Regions from separate parts of the Serratia marcescens subsp. marcescens ATCC 13880 genome, predicted to be linked through region 1. Evidence: predicted binding sites of a transcription regulator. Region 1 holds the regulator's gene; each other region holds the start of a gene.
The links. Region 1 encodes PhoB, which activates phosphate uptake and scavenging genes when phosphate is short. Its sites were predicted from a motif close to CTGTCATAAAACTGNCNNAT; they were not measured.
Positions count from the first base shown of each region.

Region 2: a site for PhoB is predicted at 3,325-3,344, ahead of pitA (inorganic phosphate transporter PitA). Genes of this name have one in related genera too.
Region 3: a site for PhoB is predicted at 3,414-3,433, ahead of opgB (phosphatidylglycerol--membrane-oligosaccharide glycerophosphotransferase). Genes of this name have one in related genera too.
Region 4: a site for PhoB is predicted at 2,113-2,132, ahead of phnC (phosphonate ABC transporter ATP-binding protein). Genes of this name have one in related genera too.

Region 1 is NZ_CP071238.1:1,039,264-1,044,393, forward strand. Features, by position in the region: gene sbcC (exonuclease subunit SbcC) at 1-1,774, opposite strand, end outside; gene sbcD (exonuclease subunit SbcD) at 1,771-3,003, opposite strand; gene phoB (phosphate response regulator transcription factor PhoB) at 3,219-3,908, shown strand; gene phoR (phosphate regulon sensor histidine kinase PhoR) at 3,933-5,130, shown strand, end outside.
Region 2 is NZ_CP071238.1:4,868,679-4,873,808, reverse strand. Features, by position in the region: gene J0F90_RS23315 (LysR family transcriptional regulator) at 1-96, opposite strand, end outside; gene J0F90_RS23310 (SDR family oxidoreductase) at 201-974, opposite strand; gene uspB (universal stress protein UspB) at 1,408-1,743, shown strand; gene pitA (inorganic phosphate transporter PitA) at 1,817-3,319, opposite strand; gene J0F90_RS23295 (BaiN/RdsA family NAD(P)/FAD-dependent oxidoreductase) at 3,620-4,819, shown strand; gene J0F90_RS23290 (hypothetical protein) at 4,823-5,062, opposite strand.
Region 3 is NZ_CP071238.1:3,253,758-3,258,887, forward strand. Features, by position in the region: gene J0F90_RS15580 (TenA family protein) at 1-82, shown strand, start outside; gene J0F90_RS15585 (ABC transporter ATP-binding protein) at 79-819, shown strand; gene J0F90_RS15590 (ABC transporter permease) at 816-1,583, shown strand; gene J0F90_RS15595 (ABC transporter substrate-binding protein) at 1,619-2,554, shown strand; gene J0F90_RS15600 (transporter substrate-binding domain-containing protein) at 2,555-3,295, opposite strand; gene opgB (phosphatidylglycerol--membrane-oligosaccharide glycerophosphotransferase) at 3,580-5,130, shown strand, end outside.
Region 4 is NZ_CP071238.1:1,449,825-1,454,954, forward strand. Features, by position in the region: gene J0F90_RS06885 (NAD(P)-dependent oxidoreductase) at 1-772, opposite strand, end outside; gene trpS (tryptophan--tRNA ligase) at 1,063-2,070, shown strand; gene phnC (phosphonate ABC transporter ATP-binding protein) at 2,188-3,021, shown strand; gene phnD (phosphonate ABC transporter substrate-binding protein) at 3,063-3,995, shown strand; gene phnE (phosphonate ABC transporter, permease protein PhnE) at 4,074-4,937, shown strand; gene phnE (phosphonate ABC transporter, permease protein PhnE) at 4,934-5,130, shown strand, end outside.

The sequences.
Region 1 (5,130 bases):
GACGCTGCAATTGCTGTTGCAGGTTGTCGTAACGGGCTCGCAGCTCGACGCCTTGTTTTTGCAATGCTTCGGTCTGGACTTTCATTTGCTCCAGACGTTGCGCGGTTTCTGACAGTTTTACCTCTTGGTATTGTTCTACCGCCGGGTGCTCGCATGAGCCGCACAGCGGGCAGGGGGCGCCGGGTTGCAAACGGGCGCGCTCGGCCTCCAGACCCACGATCCGTTGTTCCAGCGCATAGGTTTTTTCAACATCGGCCTGGTGGGCTTTCTGCTGCTTAAATTGCTGACGGATGAGTTCTAGCTGTGGTTCCAACTGGGTAAGTTCATGTTGGCCGCTGTTTAGCTCTTGCCGCTGCTGTTCCAGCCGTTTAACGATTTGCTGCGACAAAGAAGATAGAGTAAACAGCTGCTGGCGTGTTGGGCGCAGATCCGCCAGGGCGCTCAGGCGTTGGCGCAGCGGAGCCAACGGCGTTTGCGCCTCCAGCGCCTGTTGCTGTTGCTGTTGAACGGCCAGTGCTTCGGTCAGCGCGTTCAACTGCTGTTGATGCTGTGCGGCCTGCGTCGTCAGTTGGCTGCGCTGGGCGGTGAGCTGCTCCAGCGCGGTCTGCTGCTGGGCGCATTGCTGCGCGGCGGCATCGCCGGCCTGTCGCCGCTCGGCCTGTGTCGACTGCAGTTGGGCTATTTGATGGTCGAGCGGGGCCACCTGGTCATCGATCAACTGTTGCTGTTGCCGCATATGCTCGGCATGGGCTTGCTGCGCCAGACGGGTTTTTTCCACCGCCTGCTGCAGCGGCGCCAGCTGCGCCGAGTGCTGTTCCTGTTGTTGCGTCAGCTGGGCTGCCTGCTGTTGTATCGTCTGCAGCTCGGCGCGGCAACGATCGCGTTCGCCGCGCAGCGGCCGCAATTTCTCGGCCGGCTCGCTGAGCGCCAGCCGCTTCAGCTGTGGGGCGGCCTCCGCCTGCTCGCGCTGGGCGGTGTCCAGCCGCAATTGCCCCTCGCTTTGCTGTTGCCGGAGGCGTTGCCATTGCTGCAGCCAGCTCAGCGCCTGTTGCTGCCGCTGGGTTTGCTCGCCGAGGGCGATTTCCTGCGCGCTCAGCGCCGTCAGCTGTTCGGTCAGAGACTGGCGCTGCTCGTCGTTCAGCAGTTCGATGCCGCTGGCGCGTTGATGCAACGCATCCAGGTCGGTTTTGGCCTGCTTGTGCGACTCGAACACCTGTTCGGACAACCGCCCGTAGATTTCGGTGCCGGTCAGCTCTTCCAGCAGTTCGGCGCGATCGTTGGCGTCGGCGTTGAGGAACGCGGCGAACTGCCCCTGAGACAGCATCATCGATTTGGTGAAGCGGCCAAAGTCCAGCCCGGTGATGGCGGCGGTAAGCTCCAGCTTGTCGCGCACCTTGTCCGCCAGGATCTTGCCGTCCTCGCGGCGCGCCAGTTCGACCTTCGGCGCCTGCAGATTGCCGTCCGGCGCGTTTTTGGCGCGGCGCTGGCTCCAGAAGGCGCGATAGCCGACGCCCTTGACCTCGAATTCGACCTCCGCCAGCGATTCGGCGGTGTGGCGGGTCATCAGTTCATTCTGGCTCGGCGTGACGTTGAGGCGCGGCGTTTGGTGGTACAGCGCCAGGCAGATGGCGTCCAGCAGGGTGGTTTTGCCCGCGCCGGTCGGGCCGGTAATGGCGAACAGGCCGTTGCTGGCGAACGGCTCGGCGGTGAAGTCAATTTTCCATTCGCCCTGCAGCGAGTTGAGGTTTTTTAAGCGCAGGCTGAGGATCTTCATGGGTTGGTCTCCTCGGCGTTCTGCTGCACCGCCTCGACCACCTGGCGGAACAGTTGGTGCATCCGCCGTTGGCGCGCTTCGGGCATGTCGGCCTCCTGTGTCAGACGCCGTTCGAACACTTCGTTGACGCTCAGCTCGTTCAGCGTTTCTTTATCCTGCTGCGCGATCGCCTGGCGGCGCTGCTCTTTACTGCGCCGCAGCAGCACCACTTCCACCGGCAGCTCATCCGCCATCAGCTGGATGCGGCGCTGGATGTCGCTGAGGTAGTCCTGCGTCGCCACTTCGATATCCAGCCACACCGGCAGCTCGCCGGCATAGTCGGCAAATTGCCGCAGCTGCCGTTCGATCTCGGCCAGATCGCCTTTGATCAGTTGCATGGGCTGAAACTGCGGGATCGTTAACGCGTCTACCCGCTGCAAAGCGCCGTCGGCGAAATCGACCAGGAAGACGCTTTTGGCTTTGCCCAGCTCATCGAAACTGAGCGGGATCGGTGAGCCGCTATAGCGAATATGCTCCGATTTGGCGACGTTCTGCGCGCGGTGAATGTGGCCGAGCGCGATATAGTCGGCGGGCGGGAAGGCCTGCGCCGGGAAGGCGTCGAGGGTGCCGATATAGATGTCGCGCACCGAGTCGGAGGTGGTGACGCCGACGGTGGTCAGGTGGCCGGTGGCGACGATCGGCAGCGGTAGGCCCAGCTGGTCGCGGCGCTCGCAGGCCGCCTGATACAGCGCTTGGTAATGTTCGGCGATGGCTTCCTGCAGCGCCTGCTGTTTCTGCGCGCCGGATTCGCCGGCGCGGCTGGTGAGCAGGTCGCGCGGCCGCAGGAACGGGATGGCGCACAGCACCGCGCCCGGCTGGCCGTCGCGTTGGTTAAGCACCACGATCTGCTGTTCCGGGGCGCCCTGCGCGCTGGCGATCACCGTGGTGTTCAGGCAGGAGAGCAGTTCACGCGATTCGTTCAGCGTTGCGACCGAATCGTGGTTGCCGCCCAGCACTACCAACTGGCAGCCGGTGCGCTGCAGTTCCACCACGAAGCGGTTGTACAGCTCGCGGGCATAGCTGGGCGGCGAGCCGGTATCGAACAGATCCCCGGCGACGATCAGCGCATCCACCTGCTGCTGTTCGATCTGTTCGATCAGCCAGTTCAGAAAAGCCTGGTGCTCGGCGGCGCGGCTTTTGGTGAAAAAGTACTGGCCAAGGTGCCAGTCAGAGGTGTGGATCAGGCGCATGACACTCCCGGATGTGAAGATAATGGCGATGATTATAAAGGCCGCGGCGGCGGCTGTCCCGGCGCAATGATGATGACAACCGGATGATTTTTCTTTACTGCGGGAAATAATCGCTATGCTTACTGCCTATAACAGCCGGTTTTTTTCATAAAAGTGTCACAAAACTGACGCATAATGGCGCCCGAAAAGTCGCTAACACATTGGCAGGATTGACGATGGCAAGACGCATACTGGTGGTGGAAGACGAAGCGCCGATCCGTGAGATGGTGTGCTTTGTGTTGGAACAGAATGGTTACCAACCGTTGGAAGCCGAGGATTATGACAGCGCCGTGACGCGTCTGTCTGAGCCGTTCCCTGATTTGGTGTTGCTTGACTGGATGTTGCCCGGCGGTTCCGGCATTCAGTTTATCAAACATATGAAGCGCGAAGCGCTGACCCGCGATATCCCGGTGATGATGCTGACCGCGCGCGGCGAAGAAGAAGACCGGGTGCGCGGCCTGGAAGTGGGGGCGGATGATTACATCACCAAGCCGTTCTCGCCCAAGGAGCTGGTGGCGCGCATCAAAGCGGTCATGCGCCGCATTTCGCCGATGGCGGTGGAAGAAGTGATTGAAATGCAAGGGTTGAGTCTGGATCCGTCCTCCCATCGCGTAATGGCGAACGATCAGGCGCTGGACATGGGGCCGACAGAGTTCAAGCTGCTGCACTTCTTTATGACCCACCCGGAGCGGGTTTATAGCCGCGAGCAGTTGCTTAATCACGTCTGGGGCACTAACGTTTATGTGGAAGACCGTACCGTTGACGTGCATATCCGTCGGCTCCGCAAGGCGTTAGAAACCAGTGGGCATGATAAAATGGTTCAAACCGTTCGGGGCACCGGCTACCGGTTCTCAACGCGCTACTGATCGCGCCGCGCTGGAGAATATGCCGTGTTAGAACGTCTGTCGTGGAAGAGGCTGGCTCTGGAGCTGGCTCTTTTCTGTCTGCCCGCCTTACTGCTGGGGCTGATTTTCGGTTATCTGCCCTGGTTCCTGCTGGCCTCCGCGCTGGCTGCGCTGGTGTGGAATTTCTACAACCAGCTCAAACTCTCCCATTGGCTGTGGATCGACCGCAGCATGACGCCGCCGCCCGGCCGCTGGAGCTGGGAGCCGCTGTTCTATGGCCTGTATCAGATGCAGCAGCGCAACCGCCGCCGCCGGCGCGAGCTGGCGCTGCTGATCAAGCGCTTTCGCAGCGGGGCCGAATCGCTGCCTGACGCGGTGGTGATGACCACCGTCGAAGGCAATATCTTCTGGTGCAACGGGCTGGCGCAGCATCTGCTCGGCTTTCGCTGGCCGGAAGACAACGGCCAGCACATCCTTAACCTGCTGCGGTATCCGGAATTCAGCCACTATCTGCAACAACAGGAGTTTTCGCGCCCGCTGACGCTGCAGCTGAACAACGAACACTACGTCGAATTCCGCGTGATGCCGTATTCTGAAGGGCAACTGCTGATGGTGGCGCGCGACGTCACCCAGATGCGCCAGTTGGAGGGCGCGCGGCGCAACTTCTTCGCCAACGTCAGTCATGAACTGCGCACGCCGCTGACGGTGCTGCAGGGCTATCTGGAGATGATGGGCGACGAAGAGCAGGATGGCTCGCTGCGCAGCAAGGCGCTTAGCACCATGCAAGAGCAGACCCGCCGGATGGACGGGCTGGTCAAGCAGTTGCTGACGCTGTCGCGCATCGAGGCGGCGCCCAATGTCGACATGAACGAGCGGGTGGATATTCCGCTGATGCTGCGGGTGTTGCAGCGCGAGGCGCAATCGCTGAGCGGCGGCAATCACGAGATCACCTTCCGGGTGAACGAACAGCTCAACGTGTTCGGCAATGAAGATCAGTTGCGCAGCGCGGTGTCTAACCTGGTGTACAACGCGGTCAACCACACGCCGAAGGGCACCCATATCGAAGTCAGCTGGCAGCAGACGGCGCACGGCGCGCAATTCCAGGTCAGCGACAACGGGCCGGGCATCGCCGCCGAGCATCTGCCGCGCCTGACAGAGCGTTTTTATCGCGTCGACAAGGCCCGTTCGCGCCAGACCGGCGGCAGCGGGCTGGGGCTGGCGATCGTCAAGCACGCGCTCAGCC
Region 2 (5,130 bases), 1.3 Mb from region 1:
CGAGGCGCGCGGCACCTCCAGCGCATGGGCCGCCCGGATAAAGCTGCCCATTTCCGCCACCTGTACGAATACGCGGTATTGATTGAATCTGTCCATCTCGCTGACCTGCTGTTCCTTGGCGCCGTTTCTGACAGTAGAGTGTAGCCGCATGGCGCGGTTGCGCGCGAGCAGGTGCGGGGGCCTCTCCGCCCCCGTCGAACTTACTTGGTGGTGTAGCCGCCGTTGATCAGGATGGTTTGGCCGGTTATCCACCAGCCGTCGCTGACCAGATGGCGGATGAACGGCACCACGTCTTCGATATCGGTCAGGCCGGTTTTGCTGAACGGCGACAGCGCCGCCGCCGTCTTGTGGTAGGCCACGGCGTCCGCGCCTTCAGCCGGGTAGAAGAACGGGGTATCCATCGGGCCGGGGCCGACTGCCGTCACGGAGATGCCACGTTCGCCGAACTCCTTGGCGGCGGCGCGGGTGAAGTGCTCCACCGGCGCTTTGGTGCCGGCGTAAGCGGCGTAGAACGGCGTGAAGGCGCCGAGCAGCGAGGTGACCAGCGTGCAGATTTTACCGTTGTCGTTAAGGTGCTTGCCCGCCTCTTTCAGGAAGAAGAACGCGGTTTTGGCGTTGACCGCGGTCATTTCGTCGTACTCGGCTTCGCTGATGTCGATCATCGGCTTTTTCAACACTTTGCCGACGGTATTGATGGCGATATCCGGCTTGCCGACGGCGGCGACCGCGTCGGCGAACAGCTTCTCGACCGCGCCCGCGGTGGTGAGATCGGCCTGCAGCGCGACACCTTGCGCCCCGGCGGCCTGAATGGCGGCGACGGTTTTTTCCGCCTCGGCTTTGGAAGCGGCGCTGTTGTAGTGGATCACCACCGCTTTGGCGCCTTGTTCAGCCAAATCGCGCGCGATCAGCCCGCCGAGATTCTTGGCGCCGCCGGCGATGAGGACGGTTTTTCCCTTGATTGAATGGTTTGCCATAACAGTTTCCTTGGATGAACGTAACGGAAACCTGAGTCTAGCCAGCGTGGGGGGAAAGATCAGCGGCGCGGCGCGGGATAGACTATCCAGAAAAGCGACATAATCGAAACGGATGGTTATCGCTTATAACGCCCCGGCAGGTGACTTTTCGGTACAGGGCGGTAAATTTTATCCACTGCTCAGGCCAGTTTGCGTTCCATTAACCTACAATGATGGATATGGGCTTCACCATTTCTCCTCTGAGTAGAACCATGCCGTGCAAATCTCTCTGTGCGGCGCGGCAACGTCTTTGGAGGCGGTGGGTTATGGGCGTGGCTCGTGCAGGCAAAAAAAGGGGATGAGAGCGGTAAGCTCCAGCAGAGTATCGGGTAATGAGGTAGGGCGGTTGGACCCGGCGGATGGCCGCGGATAACAACGCCTTGAGGGGGTAATCATGATCAGTACCGTCGCGCTGTTTTGGGCCTTATGTGTGGTGTGTGTGGTAAACATGGTGCGGTATTACTCTTCTCTGCGCGCGTTGCTGGTGGTATTGCGCGGCTGTGACCCGTTGCTGTACCAATACGTCGACGGCGGCGGCTTCTTCACCGCCCACGGGCAACCCAGCAAGCAGCTGAGGCTGGTGCGCTATATCTTCGCGCAGCGCTATGTCGAACACCACGATCCGGAGTTTATTCGCCGCTGTGAGCGGGTGCGCGGGCAGTTTATGCTGACCTCGGCCCTGTGCGGCCTGGTGGTCATCAGCCTGATAGCGCTGATGATCTGGTATTAATGCCTTCCTGTTTCCCTTGATGCAGGCAAAAAAAAGGCGGCCCTGCGGCCGCCTTTCTCGTGGTGCTTATCGCTTAGATCAGCTTCAACGCAACCCAATACAGCGCACCGGAAAGCAGAATCGAGATTGGCAGGGTCAGTACCCAGGCCAACAGGATGTTCTTCACGGTTTTGCTCTGCACGCCGCCGCCGTCCACAATCATCGTCCCGGCAACCGCCGAAGAGAGGACGTGGGTGGTGGAGACCGGCATGCCGGTATAACTCGCCACGCCGATCGACAGCGCCGCGGTCATCTGGGCCGATACGCCCTGGGCGTAGGTCATGCCTTTCTTGCCGATCTTCTCGCCGATGGTGGTGGCCACGCGTTTCCAGCCCACCATGGTACCGAGCGACAGCGCCAGCGCGACGGCGACGATGATCCACATCGGCGCGTACTCGACGGTCTGCAGCAGATCCTGACGCAGGTTCTTCAGGAAGCGCTGGTCGGCGGATGAGGTTTCCGGCAGCTTGGCGACTTTATCCGCCGTGTCGGTCACGCACATCAGCAGGCGGCGCAGGTGGCTGCGCTGGTCAACCGTCAGCTGATCGTAGCTTTGCAGGTTGGTCAGCATGCCCTGAGCCAGTTCGATGGCCGGCATGGCGCGCGAACTGTCGCAGTGGAACTCGGCAGGCTTGCCAGACGCAGCTTCGTCATCCGGGCTTGGCACCAGCGGCGTCAGCGACACCGCATGCGACAGCGCGTCGCCGTGCTGCTGGTAATATTGCTGCAGGTGGGTCACGGCGTCACGCGTACGGGTGATGTCATAACCGGTTGCATTCATATTGACCACGAAGCCGGCCGGCGCAACGCCGATCAGCACCAGCATGATAAGGCCGATGCCTTTCTGGCCGTCGTTGGCGCCGTGCGAGAAGCTGACGCCAATCGCCGACAGGATCAGCGCGATACGGGTCCAGAACGGCGGCTTGCGTTTGCCGTCGACCTTTTCACGTTCCGCAGGAGTCATGTGGATACGCTGGCGTTTCTTGGTGCCACTCCAATAGCGGCGCAAGGCGAACACCATCACTCCCGCCACCATCATGCCGACCAGCGGCGAGAACAGCAGAGAAAGGAAAATGCCAATCATTTTCGGGACGTTAAGCGCATCCACCACCGAAGTGTGGGTCATCAGGGCGTTGGTTAAACCGACACCGATGATTGCGCCTATCAGCGTATGGGAACTGGACGCCGGCAGACCGAAATACCAGGTGCCGAGGTTCCAGATGATTGCCGCCAACAGCATGGAGAAGACCATGGCTAATCCGTGTGCTGAACTGACGTTCAACAACAGATCGGTAGGCAGCAAGTGGACGATGGCGTAAGCAACACTCAAACCGCCGAGCATTACGCCAAGAAAGTTGAACAAACCTGCCATCACGACCGCAAGTTGCGAGCGCATGGCGCGGGTATAAATAACTGTAGCGACCGCATTGGCCGTATCATGAAAACCGTTGATGGCTTCATAAAACAACACGAACAACAATGCGAGAATTAACATCAGGCCGGTATGGAAATCCAGGCCAGCGAACAAATGCAGCATAAGCGTTACGCCAGTTTGTGGACATGAACGCCGCGCATTATCAGTGACAACCGGGGCCGGGGAAAAGGAAAATATGACGTTTTTTTGATTTGGACATGACGAAACGATGACGCGCCTATAACAAAAATATTGAATATCAACGCGTTATTCTCCTCTGACCTCTGTAATATTTTCTTACTGTGGCGTTGGCGGCGCCGGGGCTTTACAATCTGCCGCCGTGAATTTGGCGGTGACCGGCGGCGAAACGGCGTAATATGGCGCTCTTTTGTCGCGATTGTGGTTTTGATAAGTGAGGCTCAGGTGGAACAGTTTGATGTCGTAGTGATTGGGGCGGGCGCCGCCGGCATGTTTTGCGCCGCGCAGGCGGGGCAACTCGGTTGCCGCGTGTTGCTGCTCGACAACGGCAAAAAACCAGGCCGCAAGATCCTGATGTCCGGCGGCGGGCGCTGCAACTTTACCAACATGTACGCCGAACCGGCGGCCTATCTGTCGAACAACCCGCACTTCTGCAAGTCGGCGCTGGCGCGCTACACCCAGTGGGACTTCATCGATCTGATCAACCGCTACGGCATCGCCTACCATGAAAAAACGCTGGGGCAGCTGTTCTGCGACGATTCGGCGCAGCAGGTGGTGGATCTGCTGGTCAAAGAGTGCGAGCTGGGCCAGGTGACGATGCGCCTGCGCAGCGAAGTATTGGGCGTGGAGAAAACCGAGAGCGGCTACCAGCTGGCGCTCAATGGCGAAAAAGTAAGTGCTCGCTCACTTGTGGTGGCCAGCGGCGGATTATCCATGCCGGGGTTGGGCGCGTCGCCGTTCGGTTACAAACTGGCGGAGCAGTTCGGCCTCAGGGTGTTGCCGACGCGCGCCGGGCTGGTGCCTTTTACCCTGCATAAGCCGCTGCTGGAGCATGTGCAGACGCTGTCCGGCGTGTCGGTGCCGGCGGTGATCACCGCCGAGAACGGCGTCAGCTTCCGTGAAAGCATCCTGTTCACCCATCGCGGTCTCTCCGGCCCGGCGGTATTGCAGCTGTCCAGCTACTGGCAACCGGGTGAGTATGTGAGCGTTAACTTACTTCCTGAGCTGGATTTGGCGGGCTTCCTGGATAACCAACGCCAAGAGCACCCGAACCAAAGCCTGAAAAACACCCTGGCGCTGCATTTGCCGAAGCGGTTGGTGGAGTGTTTGCAGACCCTGGGACAATTGCCGGAGGCGACGCTGAAGCAACTGAATGCGCCGCAACAGGCGGCGTTGGTGGATCTGTTGCAAAACTGGCGCGTGCAGCCGAACGGCACCGAAGGCTACCGCACGGCGGAAGTGACGCTCGGCGGCGTTGACACCAACGAACTTTCTTCCAAGACGATGGAAGCCCACAAGGCGCCAGGGCTCTATTTCATCGGCGAAGTGGTGGACGTGACCGGGTGGCTGGGCGGCTACAACTTCCAGTGGGCCTGGAGTTCGGCCTGGGCCTGCGCCCAGGCGCTGGCGGCGCAGGGGCGTTAGCGTTCAGCGGTGACGGGTCAGGCCGATGTTATTGGCATAAAACGCAGATACAACCCAGCGAGCGCCATAAAGCATTAGCAGGTCGGTTGTCGAAAGCGCTTGCGGATCGCCGAGACCCCATTCATTAGACTTGTGAACCATTTCTAACGCCATGTCCGGTGTCAGCAGTAGCCGAGAGGGAATGATGTTCGGCAAGACAGCGAATACCAGGACAAAAATCACCGAGGCGATCGGTTTTCTCATACGGGGCCGCGCCTCTCATCGCCAATATAGGCTAGCCGCTTATTGTTGGTGCCAATACCTACCCGTAG
Region 3 (5,130 bases), 2.2 Mb from region 1:
CTTCACCGAGCTGGCGCAGATTTTCACCACCGCCACCCAGCTGGAGTCGGCATTTTGGCAGATGGGGCTGAACGCCTCATGACCTCCCCGCTTCTCCCGCCCGGCATCCAGGTGCGGGATCTCAGCCTGCGTTTCGGTCAGCAAATCGTCTTCGACCGGCTGAGCTTCGACATCGCCGGCGGCAGCTTCGTCGCCCTGCTCGGCGCCAGCGGCGCCGGCAAAACCAGCCTGCTGAAGATCATCGCCGGCCTGGCGCAGGCCAGCTCTGGCTCGGTGACCGGCAGCGACGGCCTGCCGATCGCCGGGCGCATCGCCTACATGGGGCAAAAAGACCTGCTCTACCCGTGGCTGACCGTTGAAGAGAACGTCGCCCTCGGTTCGCGGCTGCGCGGCGAAGCGCCGGATCAGGCGTGGACGGCGCACCTGCTCGAACGCGTAGGCCTGGCCGCGCATGGCCGCAGCCTGCCCGCCTCGCTGTCCGGCGGCATGCGCCAGCGCGCCGCCATCGCCCGCACGCTCTACGAACGCCAGCCGATCGTGCTGATGGACGAACCTTTTTCCGCGCTGGACGCCATTACCCGCGCCGAGATCCAGAGCCTGGCCGCCGAGCTGCTGGCGCAAAATACCGTGCTGTTGATCACCCACGATCCGATGGAAGCCTGCCGCCTGAGCCACCGGCTGCTGGTGCTGTCTCCCTGGCCGCTGGGCCTCGACGATACTCACCGCATCAGCGGGCTACCGCCGCGCGCGCCGGATGACGCCGACCTGCTGAAAAGCCAGGCCGAGCTGCTGCAGCAACTGGTGAGGGCGGCGCAATGAATATCGCCAAAGAGCGTGGACTCACCCGCCTGCGGCGCGGGCTGACGGTGTTCGTCGGCCTGCTGCTGCTGTGGTGGCTGGCGGCGCAAAGCGGCATTCCGGCCTTTCTGCTGCCCACGCCGGGCGCTGTGGCGCAGGCGCTGTGGGACGGGCGCGGCTATCTCGCCTGGCACACGCTGGTCACCGCTTCGGAGATCGTCAGCGGGCTGGTGCTCGGCGTGTTGCTCGGTGCGGCGCTGGCGCTGTGCATGATTTTCTCGCCGCGCCTGCAACGCTGGCTGATGCCGCTGGTGCTCACCAGTCAGGCGATACCGGTGTTCGCCCTGGCCCCGCTGCTGGTGCTGTGGTTCGGCTTCGGCATGAGCGCCAAGGTGGCGATGGCGGTGCTGGTGATCTTCTTTCCGGTGGTGTCGGCCTTTTTTGACGGGCTGCGCCGGGTCAACAACGACTATCTCGATCTGGCGCGCACGATGCGCGCTTCGCGCTGGGCGCAGCTGCGGCACGTGCGGCTGATGGCGGCGCTGCCGGCCTTCGGCTCCGGCCTGCGCATGGCCGCCGCGGTCGCGCCGATCGGTGCCATCATCGGCGAATGGGTCGGCTCGGCCGAAGGGCTGGGCTACGTGATGCTGAACGCCAACGCGCGCATGCAGACCGACGTCTGCTTCGCCGCGCTGTTTATTTTGGTGCTGATGACCGTGCTGCTGTGGGCCGCGGTGGATGCGCTGCTGCGGCGCCTGATCGCCTGGGCGCCGGAAAACGAGTGATGATTGCAACCATAACCAGGGATAAAGGAACGACCATGATCAAACAAACCGTTTGCGGGCTGCTGCTGGGCGCCGCCCTCACAGGCCAGGCAGGCGCGGCCGACAAGCTGACGCTGGTGCTCGACTGGTACATCAACCCCGATCACGCGCCGATTATGGTGGCCGAGCAGATCGGCGCCTTCAAGGCCGCAGGGCTGGACGTCAAGATCGTGCCGCCGTCCGATCCGGCGCTGCCGCCGCGGCTGGTGGCCGCCAAACAGGCCGACCTCGCCATCACCTATCAACCACAGTTGCACTTCTTCGCCGATCAGGGTCTGCCGTTGATGCGCGTCGGCACGCTGATCAACACGCCGCTGAATACGGTGATCGCGCTGGATAAAAACATCACCTCGCCGGCGGATCTCAAGGGCAAAACGGTAGGTTACTCGGTCAGCGGCATCGAACAGGCGACGCTGGCCACCATGGTCGAACACGAGCGCCTCAAGCCGCAGGACATCAAGCTTATCAACGTCAACTTCCAGCTGACCAGCGCCCTGCTGGCGGGCCAGGTCGATGCGGTGATCGGCGGCTACCGCAACATCGAAGCGCTGGAGCTGAAGCTGCAGGGTAAAGAACCGGTGGTGTTCAACGTCGAAGATTACGGCGTGCCGGCCTACGACGAGCTGATCATCGTCGCCAACCGCGATGCGGTGAACGAGCCGAAAATCCGCAAATTCCTCGCCGCGCTGAAGCAAGGCAGCGACTACCTGCACGCGCACCCGCAGGACACCTGGCTGGCGTTCGCCAAGGCGCACCCGGAGCTGAATACCGAGCTGAACAAACAGGCGTGGCAAGCCAGCCTGCCGCTGTTCGCGCGCGATCCGGCCAAGTTGGATCGCGCCCGCTACCAGGCTTACGAACAGTTCCTGTTCGACAACAAGCTGATCAAGAAAATCACCCCGGTGGAACAGTACGCGGTGGAGCTGAACTGATCACGCCGAGGCGGCCGGCGGCGCCACCGTCACCTCGCCCTGGCCGCTGCGCTGCAAGGCCGCCTTCACCAGCCCGTTGGCCTTGCAGCGTTCGATAAACGCGTTCACGTAGGCGGCGCCCTGCGTTTTTTGCCGCGGCACCGCCATCGCCTGGCGGATAGCGGTGAAATGCCCGTCCAGCACCCGGTAGCCGGGATGGGCGGCCGCGGCGGCCAGCAGCGGTTGACGCACGCCGGCCGCCGCCTCCAGCCCCCGTTCGAAAAACAGCGCGATCGCCTCGGCGGAGGTTGCCGCCCGCACCAGCTGCGCCTGCTGCAGCGTGCGCGATAAAAACAGATCGTACGCCGCCCCCTGGCCGACCGCGATGCGCACCTCCGGCCGGTCGAGCTGCGCCGCCTCAAAGTAAGGCGCGTCGTTCGCCACCAGGTAAGTCCCCTCGATGATCACGTAGGGTTCGCTGAAAGCGATTTGCGCCGCGCGCACCGGCTCGATAGCCATAAACGCCAGGTTCCAGGCGCCGCTGTCCAGGTCGGCGAACACCTTGCCCGCCGCGTCATAGGTGACCAGTTCGAGCGCCACGCCCAGCTCCTGGGCCAGCGCGGCGGCCAGCTCCACCGAAGCGCCTTGCGGTTTACCGCCGGCCCCGGCCTGCGCCAGCACCGGATTGCCGTAGTTGATCGCCGCGCGCAACACGCCTTGCGGGGCCAGATCGTCGAGTACCGCTGCGGGGATTGTCTGCATACTTCCTCCTGAATGGCTGATGGGCGCACCGTCCGGCGCTCATTAAGCGTAGAGCGAAACCTCCGACCAGCAAGCTTTCGCCGCCGAGGCCGCCGTCGGCGTGATTAACGTCACACTATTGTCATAAAAATGTACAATAGCCGCCGTTCGTCGGCCGTAGCGGGAGATCGCGCGTTGTTCCGCCGCCGGCAATAGGCTATACCCTTCACTTTTCGCGCCGCGGCACGGTCGGCGGCGCAGACCAGGGCAGCAACGTTTTTTTCCAATCAGACAAGGTTTGGCGGATGGTTTTAGCAGTCGTTTCGTTTGTTCTCTTTTTGGCGTCGATTTTGATTTATCGCACCCGGGCCGCCGCCAACCGCTGGTGGTTCGCCATTTTGCTGACGCTGCTCGGCAGCTATCTGGTGCTGAACGTCATCCTGATCGCCAGCAACTACTTTACCGGCGACGGCATCACCGACGCGGTGATTTACACCGTCACCAGCAGCCTCAAAGGCGCGGGCATCAGCAAATACGTGCTGCCGTTCATCGGCCTGCTGGCGGCGTTGGGGCTTATCTTCGCGGTGCTGGCCCGCAGCCTGCTGCGCCGCAAAGCCAAAGGCAGCAGCGTGGCCTACAGCATCGTCGCCGTGCTGCTGGCGCTGTTTTCGGTCGGCACCACCCCGGCATTTCAGGACATCTCGCTGCTGGTCAAGAGCCAGATCGTCGGCGATACCGCCGATTTCACCACTTACTACAAAGCGCCGAAAAAAACCGTACAGGGCAAGCGGCCGAACCTGGTGTACATCTATGCCGAGAGCCTGGAACGCACCTACTTCGATACCGAGCTGTTTCCCGGCCTGGCCGACGAGCTGAACGCCCTGCGCGCGGGCAGCATCGATTTCAGCAATACCCAGCAATTGCCGGGCACCGGCTACACCATCGCCGGCATGGTCGCCTCACAGTGCGGCATTCCGCTGTTCGCGCCCTTCGACGGCAACGCCTCCAGCGCGGTCTCCACCTTCTACCCGGAGAACGTTTGCCTGGGCGACGTGCTGAAGGCCGCCGGCTACAGCAACTATTTCTATCAGGGCGCCGAGCTGGCGTTCGCCGGTAAAGACACCTTCCTGAAATCCCACGGCTTCGACCACGTTTACGGCTTCAAAGAGCTGCGCGATCAGGTCGCCGATCCGAGCTACAAAAACGACTGGGGCTGGTACGACGACAGCGTGCTGGACGTGGTGTACGGCAAGTTCGTCGAGCTGTCCAAACAGCGCCAGCCGTTCTCGCTGTTCACCCTGACCGTTGATACTCATCACCCGGACGGTTTTATTTCCGCCGGCTGCAGCAAGAAAAGCTACGCCTGGCAGAACAAGGAAAACCGCTCGCTGAGCGCGGTAGCCTGCAGCCAGCAACACATCGCCGCGCTGATCGACAAAATCAAACGCTCGCCCTATTTCAGCAACACCGTGATCGTGGTGTCCTCCGATCATCTGGCGATGAACAACACCGCCTACGACATCCTGACCAAACAGAAGCGCCGCAATCTGTTCTTCATCATCGACGGCACCCGGCCGCTGGCGGAACAGCGCAACGAGAAACGCAGCACGCTGGACAACGGCGCCACGGTGCTGGACGTGATGGGCGGCGACAATTACATCGGCCTTGGCCGCAGCAGCCTGTCGGCGCCGTCGCTGTCTACGGTGTTCCTGAATATCGAAGAGAAGATCAACGGCTGGAAACCGGCGGTGATCAACCAGTGGGGCCTGCCGAACCGCATCAGCGACTACAGCGTGGACACGCGCCAGCGCAGCTTCAGCTTCTCCGGCGTCACCTACAAGGTGCCGTTCATCCTG
Region 4 (5,130 bases), 410 kb from region 1:
CGGCGAACGGCATCGGCGTATGGCTGTCGGCGCCGGCGGCCAGCGCCAGCCCGACGTCCTTCAGCCCCAGCGCCAGCCGGAATCCGGCGGGTGAATACTTCTCGGCGGCGATCAGCGCGCCATAGCCCTGGTAAGCCGGGGCGGCGAAGACGGTGCCGCTCAGCATCTGCAGGTAGTCGGCGCCGGACACGCCATAGTTGCGCACCAGCGCGCTGCCTTCCGCCATCGCTTCAATGGCGCTGGCCAGCGTAAAGTTGGTGGCGATTTTGACCACGTTGGCCTGCGCCGGATCGGCGCCGAAGTGCCAGGTTTTCTGGCCGAGGGCATCGAACAGCGGCTGCGCTTGCTTCAGCCGCTCGCTATCGCCGGCCGCCAGAATATTCAGCTTGCCGGCGGCGGCCACGTCGACCCGCCCCAGCACCGGCGCGGCGAGGTAGCCGATGCCGTGTTCCGCATGCAGCGTCGTCAGGCGTTTGGCGAGTTCGACCGAGATGGTCGCCATATTGATATGCAGCGCGCCCGGTTTCATCCGCTGCAGCAATCCGCTGTCCACCACCACCTGCTGCGTGGCGGCATCGTCGGCCAGCATGGTGATCAGCACGTCGGCATCGGCCAACTGTTCCGGCCGTTCGGCCTGCCGTGCGCCGGCGCTCACCAACGGCTGCGCCGCCTGCGGCGAGCGGTTCCATACCGTTAAGGCGAAGCCCGCCTGCAACAGGTTGGCCGCCATGGCGCTGCCCATCCCACCCAGTCCGGCAAATCCGATCTTCATCATGCGCTCCTTTTTCAGGTTGAAGGTTTTACCCTAGCGCGCCAGGCCAGGAACGCAAATGCCGGAGTGTAACGCCGTCTTACGCGCCGGCGGCGGGCTATTGACGCGCTGCCGCGGCGGGTATACCTTGATGGCATGAATATATCGATGCACTCCACCCACAATCAGTCATGGTGGCGCCTCTTCTGAGGCGGCACGAGTATTCACATCTCTTTTTAATGCCGCCGGTTTGGCGGCATTATTTTTTGTGGCGTTGATCCGGCGGTCTACAGACCTTCAGGAGCACTGTCATGAGCTACACCATTCTTACCGGCGATCGCGCCACCGGCCCACTGCATTTAGGCCACTTCGTCGGCTCGCTGCGCCAGCGCGTCGCACTGCAGCACCAGCATAACCAAACGGTGATGGTGGCGGATCTGCAGGGCCTGACCGACAACGGCAACAACCCGCAAAAAATCAGCGCCAACGTGCTCAACGTCGTGGCCGACTATCTGGCGGTCGGCATCGATCCGCACAAGACCACGATCTGCCTGCAGTCGGCGCTGCCGGCGTTGGCCGAACTGACGATGTACTACCTTAATCTGGTCAGCGTGGCGCGGCTGGAACGCAACCCGACGGTGAAAAACGAAATCGCCGAGAAGGATTTCGCCCGCAGCCTGCCGGCCGGTTTTCTGATCTATCCGGTCAGCCAGGCGGCGGACATCACCGCCTTCGGTGCCACCCACGTGCCGGTCGGCGAGGATCAACTGCCGATGCTGGAGCAAACCAACGAGATCGTGCGGCGCTTCAACCACATCGTCGGCCAACCGATATTAACGGAGTGCCAGCCGCTGTTGAGCAACGTCGGGCGTCTGCCGGGGCTGGACGGGCAGGGCAAGATGTCGAAATCGCGCGGTAACGCCATCCCGCTTGGCGCCGGCGCCGACGAGGTGCACAAGGCGGTGATGAGCATGTTCACCGATCCCGGCCATCTCAACGTCAGCGATCCCGGCCGGGTGGAGGGCAACATGGTGTTCACCTATCTGGACGCCTTCTGCGAAGACGCCGCGCTGGTGGCGGAACTGAAGGCGCACTACCGCCGCGGCGGGTTGGGGGACGTGAAGATCAAACGGCTGCTGGAGGATTGTCTGCAGAGCCTGCTCGAACCGATCCGCACCCGCCGCGCCGAATTCATCGCCGATAAAGGCGAGCTGACGCGCATCCTGCAGCACGGCACCCGCCGCGTGCATCAGGTCAGCCAGCGGACGCTGCAGCAGGTCAAGGCGGCGCTGGGGCTGGACTTCTTCACCCTGGCGTGAGGTGCACACCGGGGCGGCACGCGTCACGCCCCGGCCATAAAACCATCATCCCACTGTCATAAACTTATCCGTTAATAGGTGCCCATAATGATTAGCCACTGAAACCAGAGAAATCATATGGCTCAGGCACTGTTAAAATTGGCGCAGCACGAGTTCCCAGGACAGCACGCCGCCGCATCCCGCAAAGTGTTATCGGTAAAGGGGCTCGGCAAAGCTTACAAAGCGCAGCAGCGCGTGCTGGATGACATCAATTTCGATCTGCACGCCGGCGAATTCGTGGCGGTGATCGGCCGCTCCGGCGCGGGCAAGTCCACGCTGTTGCATACCCTCAACGGCACCATTCCTTCCAGCTGCGGCGAGATGCTGCACTTCGAAGACGATGGCGTGGCGCAGGATATCGCCCAGCTTGCCGGCCGCCAGATGCGCCAGTGGCGCGCGCGCTGCGGCATGATCTTCCAGGACTTCTGCCTGGTGCCGCGGCTGGACGTGATGACCAACGTGCTGCTGGGGCGCCTGAGCCACACTTCCACCCTGAAATCCTTCTTCAAACTGTTCGATGACGCCGACCGCGCTCGCGCCATCGAGCTGTTGCAGTGGCTCAACATGCTGCCGCACGCGCTGCAGCGCGCCGAGCACCTCTCCGGCGGTCAGATGCAGCGCGTCGCCATCTGCCGCGCGCTGATGCAAAACCCGCAAATCCTGCTGGCCGATGAGCCGGTGGCGTCGCTCGATCCGAAAAACACCCGCCGCATCATGGACGCGCTGCAGAAAATCAGCGAAGACGGCATCGCGGTGATGGTGAATCTGCACTCGGTCGAACTGGTGAAAGAGTATTGCTCGCGGGTGATCGGCATCGCCCACGGGAAGATCGTGTTTGACGGGCATCCTTCGCAACTGAACGAACGGATCCTGCACCAGCTGTATGGCGAAGAAGCCAATCAGATCCATTGAAGCACTTTTGACCTTTACCCTTTACACACAAGGCACACCTGATGAAAAAAGTATTGAGTCTGACCACCCTGATGGCCGGCGCGATGATGGTATTTAATGCTGCCGCAGCGGATGCGCCGAAAGAGCTGAACCTGGGCATTCTCGGCGGCCAGAACGCCACCCAGCAGATCGGCGATAACCAATGCGTGAAGCAGTTCCTGGACAAAGAGTTGAACGTCGATACCAAGCTGCGCAACTCGTCCGACTATTCCGGCGTGATCCAGGGCCTGCTGGGCGGCAAGATTGACCTGGTGCTGAGCATGTCGCCGTCGTCGTTCGCCTCGGTCTACATCAAGGATCCGAAAGCGGTGGACATCGTCGGCATCGCGGTCGACGACGTTGACCAGTCGCGCGGCTACCACTCGGTGGTGGTGGTGAAGGCCGGCAGCCCGTACCAGAAACTGGAAGACCTGAAAGGCAAGGCCATCGGCTTCGCCGATCCGGATTCGACCTCCGGCTTCCTGATCCCGAACCAGGCGTTTAAAAAGCTGTTCGGCGGCACGGTCGACAACAAATACAACAACACCTTCTCCAGCGTCACCTTCTCCGGCGGCCACGAGCAGGACATCCTCGGCGTGCTGAACGGCCAGTTCGAAGGCGCGGTGACCTGGGCGTCGATGATTGGCGACTACAACACCGGCTACACCAGCGGCGCGTTCACCCGCATGATCCGCATGGATCACCCGGACCTGATGAAGCAGATCCGCATCATTTGGCAGTCGCCGCTGATCCCGAACGGCCCGATCCTGGTGAGCAACTCGCTGCCGGCCGACTTCAAGGCCAAAGTGGTCACCGCCATCAAGAAGCTGGATAAAGACGATCACGCGTGCTTTATCAAAGCGATGGGCGGCAAACAGCACATCGGCGACACTACCCTGGCGGAATACCAGACCATCATCGATATGAAGCGCGAGCTGACCAAAGGCGACCGTTAATTCCCGGCTGCCTCGGCCGTTCGAATGAAGGGGTTCAGCATGCTGAACCCCTTGTTCCATCAAGATGGAAGACCTGCATTGAATACCGATTTCGCACACTATTACCAACGGATCCGCAGCAAGCAAAAGCGCGAAGCGCTGCTGTGGTCGCTCGGGCTGGTGGTGTTGTACCTGGGCGCCGGCAACCTCGCCGAGTTCAACCTGCACACCGTCTGGGTGTCTATTCCGCACTTCTTCGACTATCTGGCCGAAACCGTGCCGACGCTGCACTGGAACCTGCTGTTCGCCGATGGGCGCACCGAAGGCTCGCTGGCCTACTGGGGCTATCGCCTGAACATCCAGCTGCCGCTGATCTGGGAGACCCTGCAGCTGGCGCTGGCGGCGACCATTTTCTCGGTGCTGGTGGCGACCGTGCTGGCGTTTCTGGCGGCCGGCAACACCTATACCCCGGCCTCGGTGCGGCTGGCGATCCGCACGCTGGTGGCGTTCTTGCGCACCATGCCGGAGCTGGCGTGGGCGGTGATGTTCGTGATGGCGTTTGGCATCGGCGCCATTCCCGGCTTCCTGGCGCTGGCGCTGCACACCATCGGCAGCCTGACCAAGCTGTTCTACGAATCGATCGAAACCGCCTCCAACAAGCCGGTGCGCGGGCTGGCGGCCTGCGGCGCCACGCCGCTGCAGCGCATGCGCTTCGGCCTGTGGCCGCAGGTGAAGCCGGTGTTTCTCTCCTACAGCTTCATGCGGCTGGAGATCAACTTCCGTCAGTCGACCATTTTGGGGCTGGTGGGGGCGGGCGGCATCGGCCAGGAGCTGATGACCAACATTAAACTCGACCGCTACGATCAGGTCAGCATGACGCTGCTGCTGATCATCGTGGTGGTTTCCGTGCTCGACTACGTGTCGGGCGAGCTGCGCAAGCGCGTGGTGGAGGGGGCAAAATGATAGCGGGCACTCCGGCGTCGGCGGAAACGCTGCGCCAGCTAAAACAGCAGCATCCGGCGATCTTCGCGCAGCAGGGGCGTTACCTGCGCACCGTCGGCCTGATCGCCTTGGCGATCGTGCTGTACTACGTGTTCTTCTTCCTGGTCTTCGGCATTAGCTGGCCGCAGTTTATCAACGGCTGCCAGCAGTTGGG